DNA from 3 places in the Erwinia sp. L03-1 genome. Region 3 is predicted to be linked to each of the others. Evidence: predicted binding sites of a transcription regulator. Region 3 holds the regulator's gene; each other region holds the start of a gene.
The links. The regulator LexA, encoded in region 3, represses DNA repair genes until DNA is damaged. The targets are predictions, from matches to a motif close to TNCTGTATGTACATACAGNA.
Positions count from the first base shown of each region.

Region 1: a site for LexA is predicted at 2,323-2,342, ahead of AC4PCC_RS13490 (DNA translocase FtsK 4TM domain-containing protein). Genes of this name have one in related genera too.
Region 2: a site for LexA is predicted at 2,078-2,097, ahead of AC4PCC_RS09330 (YebG family protein). Genes of this name have one in related genera too.

Region 1 covers NZ_CM178762.1:2,922,898-2,926,125, forward strand. The annotation lists gene AC4PCC_RS13490 (DNA translocase FtsK 4TM domain-containing protein) at 1-2,261, opposite strand, end outside; gene lrp (leucine-responsive transcriptional regulator Lrp) at 2,381-2,875, opposite strand.
Region 2 covers NZ_CM178762.1:2,019,989-2,023,216, forward strand. The annotation lists gene galE (UDP-glucose 4-epimerase GalE) at 1-236, shown strand, start outside; gene AC4PCC_RS09320 (hypothetical protein) at 443-667, shown strand; gene purT (formate-dependent phosphoribosylglycinamide formyltransferase) at 797-1,975, opposite strand; gene AC4PCC_RS09330 (YebG family protein) at 2,114-2,539, shown strand; gene AC4PCC_RS09335 (sugar phosphate isomerase/epimerase family protein) at 2,674-3,228, opposite strand, start outside.
Region 3 covers NZ_CM178762.1:4,315,784-4,319,011, reverse strand. The annotation lists gene plsB (glycerol-3-phosphate 1-O-acyltransferase PlsB) at 1-697, opposite strand, end outside; gene AC4PCC_RS19815 (diacylglycerol kinase) at 826-1,194, shown strand; gene lexA (transcriptional repressor LexA) at 1,302-1,910, shown strand; partial or broken gene AC4PCC_RS19805 (MATE family efflux transporter) at 2,048-2,900, shown strand; gene AC4PCC_RS19800 (CsbD family protein) at 3,147-3,228, shown strand, end outside.

The DNA.
Region 1 (3,228 bases), 1.4 Mb from region 3:
AGCCGCGCCGTTTGCTCGAGAGCGAACATATCAACCGGCTCTGCCTCAACGGGCGGAGCCGAGAGCAGATCCAGCGTCGGCAGCGGCGTGGTAGGTTTCTCCAGCGGCTGTTCATGGCGAACCAAAAATGGATGGAACAGGCTGTCAGGCGCTTTCGCCACGGGCTCCGGGTGTGGCGCAGCAGGTTCAGTCTGTGGCGCAGCGGTCTGCCACGAGGGAACCGTGGCCGCTGGCTGTGGCGCAGCAGGTTCAGCCTGTGGGGCAGCGGTCTGCCACGAGGGAACCGAGGCCGCTGGCTGTGGCGCAGCAGGTTCAGCCTGTGGGGCAGCGGTCTGCCACGAGGGAACCGAGGTTTGCTGAGCGGGCTGCTGACTGTGCTGCTGCCACTGGGGCTGTTCCGCCGGCTGTTCCTGCTCTGACTCCGGCATGGCTGAGAGCGTGAAGAGGGGCTCGCGTGGGCCATCATCCACCAGATCGTCAAGCGGAGAGAAATCAAAGGCACCAGCAGTATTCAGCTTAGCGGTCGACTGCGGATGTTCCGCAGCCTCACCGTAACGCTGCTGTTGCTGCTCACTGAACTGACGTGCCAGCGCGGCCTGCTGCTGTGACTCTTCATCCTCCCCGATCAACTCTTCGCCATAGCGAACCTGCTGCTGCGCCATAAAGGCTTCGCGCAGGTGTGCTTCCTCCTGCATCGCTTCCTCACTCTGGGGAGCGGCATACTGCGAGTCGGTCCCAACCTGCTGCTGTCGCAGCTCCTCTTCTCTCGCTTTCTCCTCGGCAATACGCTGAGAAGGCAGTTTGATGCCATAGGAAGCCAGTTCACGCCGCGTGGGCAGTTTAACCGGGTTTGGCCGGGGCAGTGAGGGTCCGATCCCCTGCTTCACCTGCGGATTGCGACCCTCGCTGGTGGCACTAAAGCCGGGCATAAATGCTGCCGCCGAAGCTGCCGTTGTAGCCAGCGGCGCAGCATTATTCGCCGCCGGGCCAGCAGCGATATCAGCGGGCTGGACGGCAGGTGAGGCCGTGAACTCAAAGGGTGAAGAAGAGGAAGCCTCACGCCAGTTACCCATCTGCGGCCCATCGTCTTCATCCATTACCGGTCTTGAAGGTGCTGGGGTGTCGGCCGGAACCTCGAAGCGATAAAGTTCTGGATCAGGTTCTGCCTGTGCAGCAGAGGCAGAACCTGTGTCGTATAAGGACGCGCCCTCTCTTACAGGCGCAAAGGTCGCGGCGCCTGTAGACCCAGCAGCAGCTACTGCACCGGATGCTACTGCTGCGGTCGAAGCCAGCTGCGCATTGTTATCATTTCGCACGGACGTCTGACGGGCAGCGGAACCCAGCAGCGCGTCGTCATCATTATGGCCAGATGGCTGACGGGCAGCAGAAGCCAGCAGCACATCGTCATCATTATGACCGGATGGCTGACGGGCAGCGGAACCCAGCAGCACGTCGTCGTCATGGCCGGATGGCTGGCGGGCAGAAGAACCCAGCAGCACGTCGTCATCATGGCCGGATGGCTGGCGGCCAGCGGAACCCAGCAGCACGTCGTCATGTCGATCGGCTGGTGAGTGGGCAGCGACTGATGACGCTTCCTCCGCGTCTTCGTCATCATAGTCGTCTTCATGCCAGCGGCGATCGTCACGAGAACGATTGCTGGCGAACGTCAGCACGCCCATCACCACGCCGCCAATTTTCTCGGCAATAGTGAGCCATGACCATCCGGTATAGAGCGTTAACCCAGCTGCCCAGATGCAGAGCAGCGTCAACGTGCCGGTAGCGCCGTTGAACCAGGGCGCCATTGCATTGACAATCAGGCTGCCAATGACCCCACCGGAGGCAAAGTACCAGATATCATCCGCGTTAAGCGCTGCCAGGCCGCAGGTGGTGATCACCAGCGCCAGCACGCCAATCAAGCGCAGGCCGACCGCAAAATAGTCAATATAGTCCTGAGAGTGGCGCTGACTAAAGGTTATCCAGCACAGGCCCAGTATCACCGGCGGGATGGCGTAGGCCATTACGCCGAAAATAAAGAACAGCGTATCCGCAAGCCATGCGCCAATACCGCCGCCCAGATTATGGATAGGTTCATGCCAGGCGGTCTGTGACCAGCTGGGATCGGAGGGATTGAAGCTCACCAGCGCAACCATCAGGTAGACGGCGAAAAGAGCGACAATAATCAGCAACGCTTCCAGCAGGCGACGCCCGCTGCTCAGAGGTTGCAGGGAAACTTCTTTATCTTCTGTGTATTCCTGGCTCAAGAGTTCTCTCCAGGTGCCCGTAAACTATGAAGGAAAAAACGCCGGGCAAGCCCGACGCTGAACCTGTATGAATTCACAGGAGTGTACCCAAATCCGACAGAATTTGCACCTGCCCTGTGTTACCGCGTCTTAATGACCAGGCGGTTACTTTGTTTCACTTCTTCCATCACCACGTAGGTCCGCGTATCGTTCACGCCCGGCAGGCGTAGCAGGGTTTCACCCAGCAATTTACGGTAGGCTGACATATCGGGCACACGCGTTTTCAACAGATAGTCGAAATCGCCGGAAACAAGATGACACTCTTGAGTTTCCTCAAGTTTTTGTACGGCGGCGTTAAATTGTTCGAATACGTCAGGCGCACCACGATTCAGAGTAATCTCAACAAATACCAGCAGCGAGGCATCCAGGTAGTGGGGATTGAGCTGAGCGGTGTAGCCCAGAATAAATCCCTGCCTTTCCAGACGACGAACACGCTCAAGGCATGGCGTCGGCGATAGCCCCACGCGTTTAGACAACTCGACGTTTGAAATTCGGCCATCTTTCTGCAGTTCATTTAAAATGTTGCGGTCGATTCTGTCGAGGTCTTTACCCGGTCGTTTTTTATTGTCTACCATTATTATTGTCTCTCTTAATGCCTTCCCTTTACCTGCCATACCCTGAACAATGCCGCTGTTACAGAGTTGTTTAAGTGAAGTCTGGCGCCTGTTGCGATTTTAAAACGCCCATCCGTATGACGCATGCTGTCTGTCCACACCATGCGTCATGACCAATGACAGACTGAGTTTATCCGGTAACGGCTAAAACACGGGATAAACCCGGTTCCGTCGGCCAGAATACCCTCTGCTTCCATTACTGTTTTCGCAAAAGACCAGCCGATTGTCAAAGTAAAACAACTAAAATCAGTACAACATGCCAAACGCGTGACTGCATGACTGTTTTTAAATGAATATTTCTGTCTTTCTGCACC
Region 2 (3,228 bases), 2.3 Mb from region 3:
CGGGGCAGGGAACATCTGTCATGGAGCTTCTGGAATGTTTTGAGAAAGAGAACGAAGTGCAGATCCCCTACGTCATCCGCTCGCGCAGGGAGGGTGACCTGCCTGCGTTCTGGGCAGACGTCGAGAAAGCCAGGGCAGAACTAGGCTGGGAAGCAGAAATGTCGCTTCAGGACATGGTGCGCCATGCCTGGCAGTGGCAGAAACGTTATAAGCATGAAACATCAGGCAACGAATAGTTCATAGTATTATTGAGGGCGCTGTTGCAAATAGGGTTACAGGAGAAGGCTCTTTCAAAACAACTGAGCCTTATATTTCAAATAACCTGCTCACCAGACGCATTTCGCCATCGGGACGCCGCTGAACGGGCTAAACCCTCACTGCGCAGAGACCGAAGACGTAGAGCTCCTCCTGCGCCCGTCGTGGCGGAGGAGGTTATCTGGGTGTGACGCAGGAGGATCTGTTCCTGGCCCGCCCGGCCCCGGAAACGGTGTTATACAGCCAGGTGCAGAAGCGCAGTTACGCGGCGCTTACCCTGCAAGAACGGGTCTTGAGAAACGGACTGATCACGGGTGGTGATAACCTGCCGGCTGAACCGAAAAAAATCACCACGCTATCCGGGGATAAACTTTATTCCAGCAAGGGGATCACGCGACATCCCTACGGCTAAGTTTATTACGGTGACACCAGAATTTATTAAGGGGAAATATATCCTTACGGCAACTGGTGACAAAATAAAAAAAGCATCCGCGCAGGATCCTTTTTTTTTACCACAGCATCATAGCTGCTAATCGAGGTCTTAGCCGCTAACCTTAATGCCTGCCGCACAGGCGACAGCGCGCTGAACGGCATCGTCGCTATCCTGACCCGTCGCCAGCGCGACGCCCAGTCTGCGCTTACCCTGAATCTCAGGCTTACCGAACAGGCGGATCTGCAAACCGGCCCCCAGTACCGCGCCGAGATTTGCAAACCGCACATTATCGCTCTCCAGCTCGGGAAGGATCACTGCAGAGGCCGCGCAGCCATACTGGCGGATCCCGCCAATCGGCAGGCCGAGGAAGGCGCGAACGTGCAGGGCGAATTCGGAGAGATCCTGAGAAATCAACGTCACCATGCCGGTATCGTGTGGCCGCGGTGACACTTCGCTGAATACCACCTCATCGCCGCACACAAACAGCTCCACGCCAAACAGGCCGTGGCCGCCAAGGGCGCTAACCACTTTTTCGGCTATCTGCTGCGCGCGCTGCAAGGCCAGATCGCTCATCTGCTGCGGCTGCCAGGACTCACGGTAGTCGCCGTCTTCCTGACGGTGGCCAATGGGGGCGCAAAAATGGATGCCGTCAACCGCGCTCACGGTCAAAAGGGTGATTTCAAAATCGAACTTAACCACGCCTTCCACGATGACGCGTCCGGCACCCGCCCGTCCACCCTGTTGCGCATACTGCCAGGCAGCGCCCAATTGTGAGGCATCGCGGATAAAACTCTGACCTTTACCCGATGAGCTCATTACCGGCTTAATGATGCACGGGAAGCCAATTTCATCGGCGGCCTGCAAAAAAGCGGCTTCACTGTCGGCAAAACGATAGGAAGAGGTGGGTAAGCTGAGCTCCTCCGCAGCCAGGCGACGAATACCTTCACGGTTCATCGTCAGACGCGCCGCGCGGGCGGTTGGCACCACATGCTGACCCTGTTTCTCCAGCTCAACCAGCATATCCGTGGCGATGGCTTCAATTTCCGGCACGATATAGTCAGGGCGCTCCAGCGCAACGAGTGATTTTAGCGCCTCGCCGTCCAGCATATTGATCACATGGCTACGATGGGCCACGTGCATTGCGGGCGCATCGGCGTAGCGATCGACGGCAATCACCTCGACGCCAAGACGCTGGCATTCCAGCGCGACTTCCTTACCCAGTTCACCTGATCCTAACAGCATTACGCGGGTTGCGGCAGGGCGCAGCGCGGTTCCGAGAGTGGTCATAGTTGCTACCTGATTAGAGGAAAAAAACGCGCGCAGTATAAACGAAAACGTTTGCGTATTCATCTGCTTTTCCGGGCTTGAGCTAAAAATAGCCTGCTGCTATACTGTATAAAAATACAGTTAAATGAGGTGAGCGGAATGGCTGTTGAGATAAAATACGTTGTCGTTAGAAAAGGTGAGGAAAAGATGACATTCGCCAGTAAAAAAGACGCGGACGCCTACGATAAAATGCTTGATATGGCTGAAGTCTTCAGCGACTGGCTGAGTGAAGGGCCGGTGGCGCTTGATGAGCAGCAGCGTGAAGCCTTTGGCCTGTTCCTGGCAGAGAACAAGGATGCCGTACAGCATATTGTGAAGACCAGCAAAATGCCGGAAGGGGCAAAAGCAGAGGCGAATCACGCTTCTGCCCGCACAGAGGCTGATAGCGCTGACCCTGTTGAAGTGAGTGAGCAGCAGCCTGCAGACGTGCAGGCATCCGCGGATGAACTGGATGAAGAAACCGCTGAGGGTGCATCCGCTAACGCGAGCAAACGTAAGTCTGCCCGTACGCCAAAAGCGGCATAACGGTCAGTCGCCCCAGCGGCAGGCCGGGGCGAATAATCATACGAGGTCGTACGGCGAACCAACCGGCATCGGAAGGGGTTTGCAGCCGTTATGCTACCCTAAGCGGTTACGCGACCCGCCGGGCTGAGCGGGTTTTACTGGCCCCGCTGGGCAATACAGCGTTTCAGGGCGTGCATCGCCTCTTTCGCAACGTCATCAGGAGCCTGCTGGTGGTAGCTGTCGTTAAAGACCTCCAGTCCAAGCGGGCCTGCATAACCCTGAGTTTCCAGGTAGTCCAGCAGCGTGTAGAGCGGGAAATTTCCCTGGCCAGGCAGCAGTCGGCTGTGGCGGGCGGTATCTATCAGCTGGTCCTGCCCGGGTAGGGTGCTAAGATCTGAAAGCTGGACGAGGAAAATCTTTTCCATCGGGATCCCCGCAAGATCGGCAATGGTACGGTTGCGGGCAAAGATATGAAACGCATCGACGACCAGCCCGAGGTTGGGCGCATTGATTCGCTGCACCATCTGCCATGCCTGAACGGTGGTATTGATATGCGTGCTCCACGCCATCGCTTCAAACGCCACGCGCAGTCCACGTTTATCTGCCTCCTTCACCAGCCAGCGCAGGTCATCTTCTTCCCGATGGGCCACGCAGGCATGATGCGTAGATGCCGGGGTGAGTAGCGTGGTTGCGCCCAGGCTTACGGCCGT
Region 3 (3,228 bases):
CCTCTACTGCTTTAGCAATCGCCCTGGACTGCAGGAGCCTGTTGAACAGGTCCTGGCGAACGGGCAGGCGCGGTCCAACGGCGGCCAGGCGCTGGCGGGCAAAATGCATGCGCGCCACGCGAGCCAGCTTCTGAGCAATGGTTTTATCGGTGCCGTGCTCCGTTGCCATGCGCCGCAGGGAGAGCATCGGCGAAAAGCGCACGAAGCTGTCACGGCCCAGCCACAGTACGGCGAAGAACTTTTGAATGCCGTTAAGCACGCGAAGATGGGGCTGACTCTCGCCCTGAACCTCACGGCCAGGGGCGCGGCCAAACATCACCGATACCGGGACCATCTGCACGTCCAGCAGCGGGTTGCTGCGGTGCAGATCCAGATATTCGTGAAACAGCTTTACCGATTCAATATTCGGCACAAAATAGGGGAATACGCGCGGACCGTCATGAATAAAGACATGGCGGGGCAGCACTGTCCCATCGATTTCCAGCGGATCTAAGGGATCGGGGAGATCCTGTTTGCGACACTGTTCACGTAGCGCGAGCAGATCGGCCTTTGAATCGTAAGGCAGCACATACATAATAGGGCGCGACGTATCAAGCCCCAGTTCAGCGACCGGCTCGGCGGGGATCGCCTTACTCTTTAGCAAGAATTTAACCGGTAAATTCAATAGGTTATAATATAAATTACGCCAACCTGACATAGACAACATGAAGCCTCTTGTTAGCAAAGCGCGGCAAGCATACCAGAAAGCGCCAGTGAGATCTGTGGTGTTGCAAAATGTGCGCCACCCAGACATTGACGTTAAACAGTTCAAAGGGTTCCCTCATTATGACAAATAACGTCACCGGATTGACCAGAATTATCAAGGCCGCAGGTTATTCGTGGCAGGGACTGCGTGCGGCATGGCAAAACGAGGCGGCTTTTCGTCAGGAAGCCATTGTGGCGCTTGTCGCCATCGTGCTGGCCTGCTGGCTGGACGTGACGCCGATAACCCGGGTGCTGCTGATCGGTTCGGTGGTGCTGGTGGTCGTGGTTGAACTGCTTAACAGCGCCATAGAAGCGATAGTGGACCGCATCGGCAGTGAGCGGCACCCGCTGGCAGGCCGCGCAAAGGATATGGGTTCAGCGGCAGTGCTGCTGACTATTCTCATGGCGATGACCACCTGGCTGATGTTGTTAGTGCCACATATGCGATAGACGTTCCAGAATCAGACAAACTGCTGTTTTTTGTCCATCTTTAGGTTTTCATTGCGCAAATACCTGTATATACTCACAGTCGACTGTATAAACAACCAGGGGGCGGGATGAAAGCACTAACGGTAAGACAGCAACAGGTTTATGACCTGATACGCGCCCATATTAACCAGACCGGCATGCCGCCAACGCGGGCAGAAATTGCCGCACAGCTTGGCTTCCGCTCCCCAAATGCGGCGGAAGAACATCTCAAGGCACTGGCACGTAAAGGCGTAATTGAGATTGTGTCCGGTGCCTCGCGCGGCATTCGACTGATGATGGAAGACGAAGAAGGCCTGCCGCTGATTGGCCGCGTCGCCGCCGGTGAGCCGCTGCTGGCCCAGGAACATATCGAAGGCCACTACAAGGTTGACCCAGGTTTGTTTAAACCCAGCGCCGACTTCCTGCTGCGCGTGAGTGGCATGTCGATGAAAGATATTGGCATTATGGATGGCGATCTTCTGGCGGTGCACAAAACCCAGGAAGTGCGTAACGGCCAGGTTGTGGTTGCACGTATTGATGATGAAGTTACCGTCAAACGGCTGAAAAAGCAGGGCAACACGGTCCATCTTCTGCCTGAAAACAGCGATTTCGAGCCGATCGTCGTCGATCTTCGCCAGCAGACCCTGTCGATTGAAGGTCTTGCCGTGGGTGTGATCCGTAACGGTAACTGGGTTTGATAACCGTTTTATCCGTTCTAACTGACTGTTAACTGACGCGCCGCTTCGCCAGCGCGTCAGTTTATCGTTGGCTACCACTCAGCAGACGATGTGTATGACAGTGACTTGCGCAGACACCCGTCGCGCAGTGGGTACCGATGCGATTTCTAAACGCTGCTGACAAAAGCCTCTGGCGGCTTGCGCTGCCGATGATCCTCTCAAATATTACCGTGCCGCTGCTGGGGCTGGTCGATACCGCTGTCATTGGCCACCTCGATAAGCCTGTCTATCTTGCGGGCGTTGCGATCGGCACCACCATCACCAGCTTCCTGTTTATGCTGCTGCTTTTTCTGCGCATGAGCACCACCGGACTGACCGCTCAGGCTTTCGGTGCCGGGTGACAAAGCTGCGCTTGCACGCGCGCTTATGCAGCCTCTCTGCATTGCGCTGGCGGGCGGACTGGCTTTTATCGCCCTGCAATCCCCTCTTACGCATCTGGCGCTGACGCTGGTCGGCGGCGATCCTGACGTGCAGTACCAGGCATCACTGTTTATGCATATCCGCTGGCTCAGCGCGCCTGCCACGCTGGCGAATCTTGTGCTGCTGATATGGCACGCGGCATGCCGTCAGGCGGGATGGGTCGCGCTGTTTTTCTCACTGCTCTATGCCTTTGCCGGGCCTTATATTGTCGCACTGCTTACCTCGATCCCTGCTTTACAGCAGCAGGCGGATCGCTACCTGATTTGGCAGGTCCTTCTGCCGGTATGCGGCGTCTGGTGTTACCTGCTGGATGGCATGTTTATCGGTGCAACCCGCGCCGCAGAGATGCGTAACAGCATGGCACTGGCGGCGCTGGGTTATGGCCTGACCCTGATTACCGTTCCGGTGCTGGGGAATCACGGTCTGTGGCTGGCGGTCACGGTTTTTCTGCTGTTAAGAGGGCTAACGCAGGGCGCGATATGGCGGCGGCACCAGCGCAACGGAACGTGGTTTTTGCCTTCGGGTCAGTGAAATGTATCTTGCATCGCCTGGTTAATCATTGATAAAAAACAGTTTTTTATCCACCCGGGCAGGAATAGTCTTAATCTGCCGCTTATTATCGTGTCGTTCCGTGCAATCCCCTCATCTTCTACTACAATTATCGTTAGGTTAAGCAGTTCAGCAGCGTTTTATATTGCTGCCAGGCGTTATGCTTAGACGATTGTACTAAATCTCTTACACCTAAAGCTCTTTACACTCAAAGTCAGGAGACACAAGATGAATAAAGATGAAGCCGGCGGTAACTGGAAACAGTTGAAGGGTAAAGTGAAAGAAAAATGGGGCAAGCTGACCGATGACG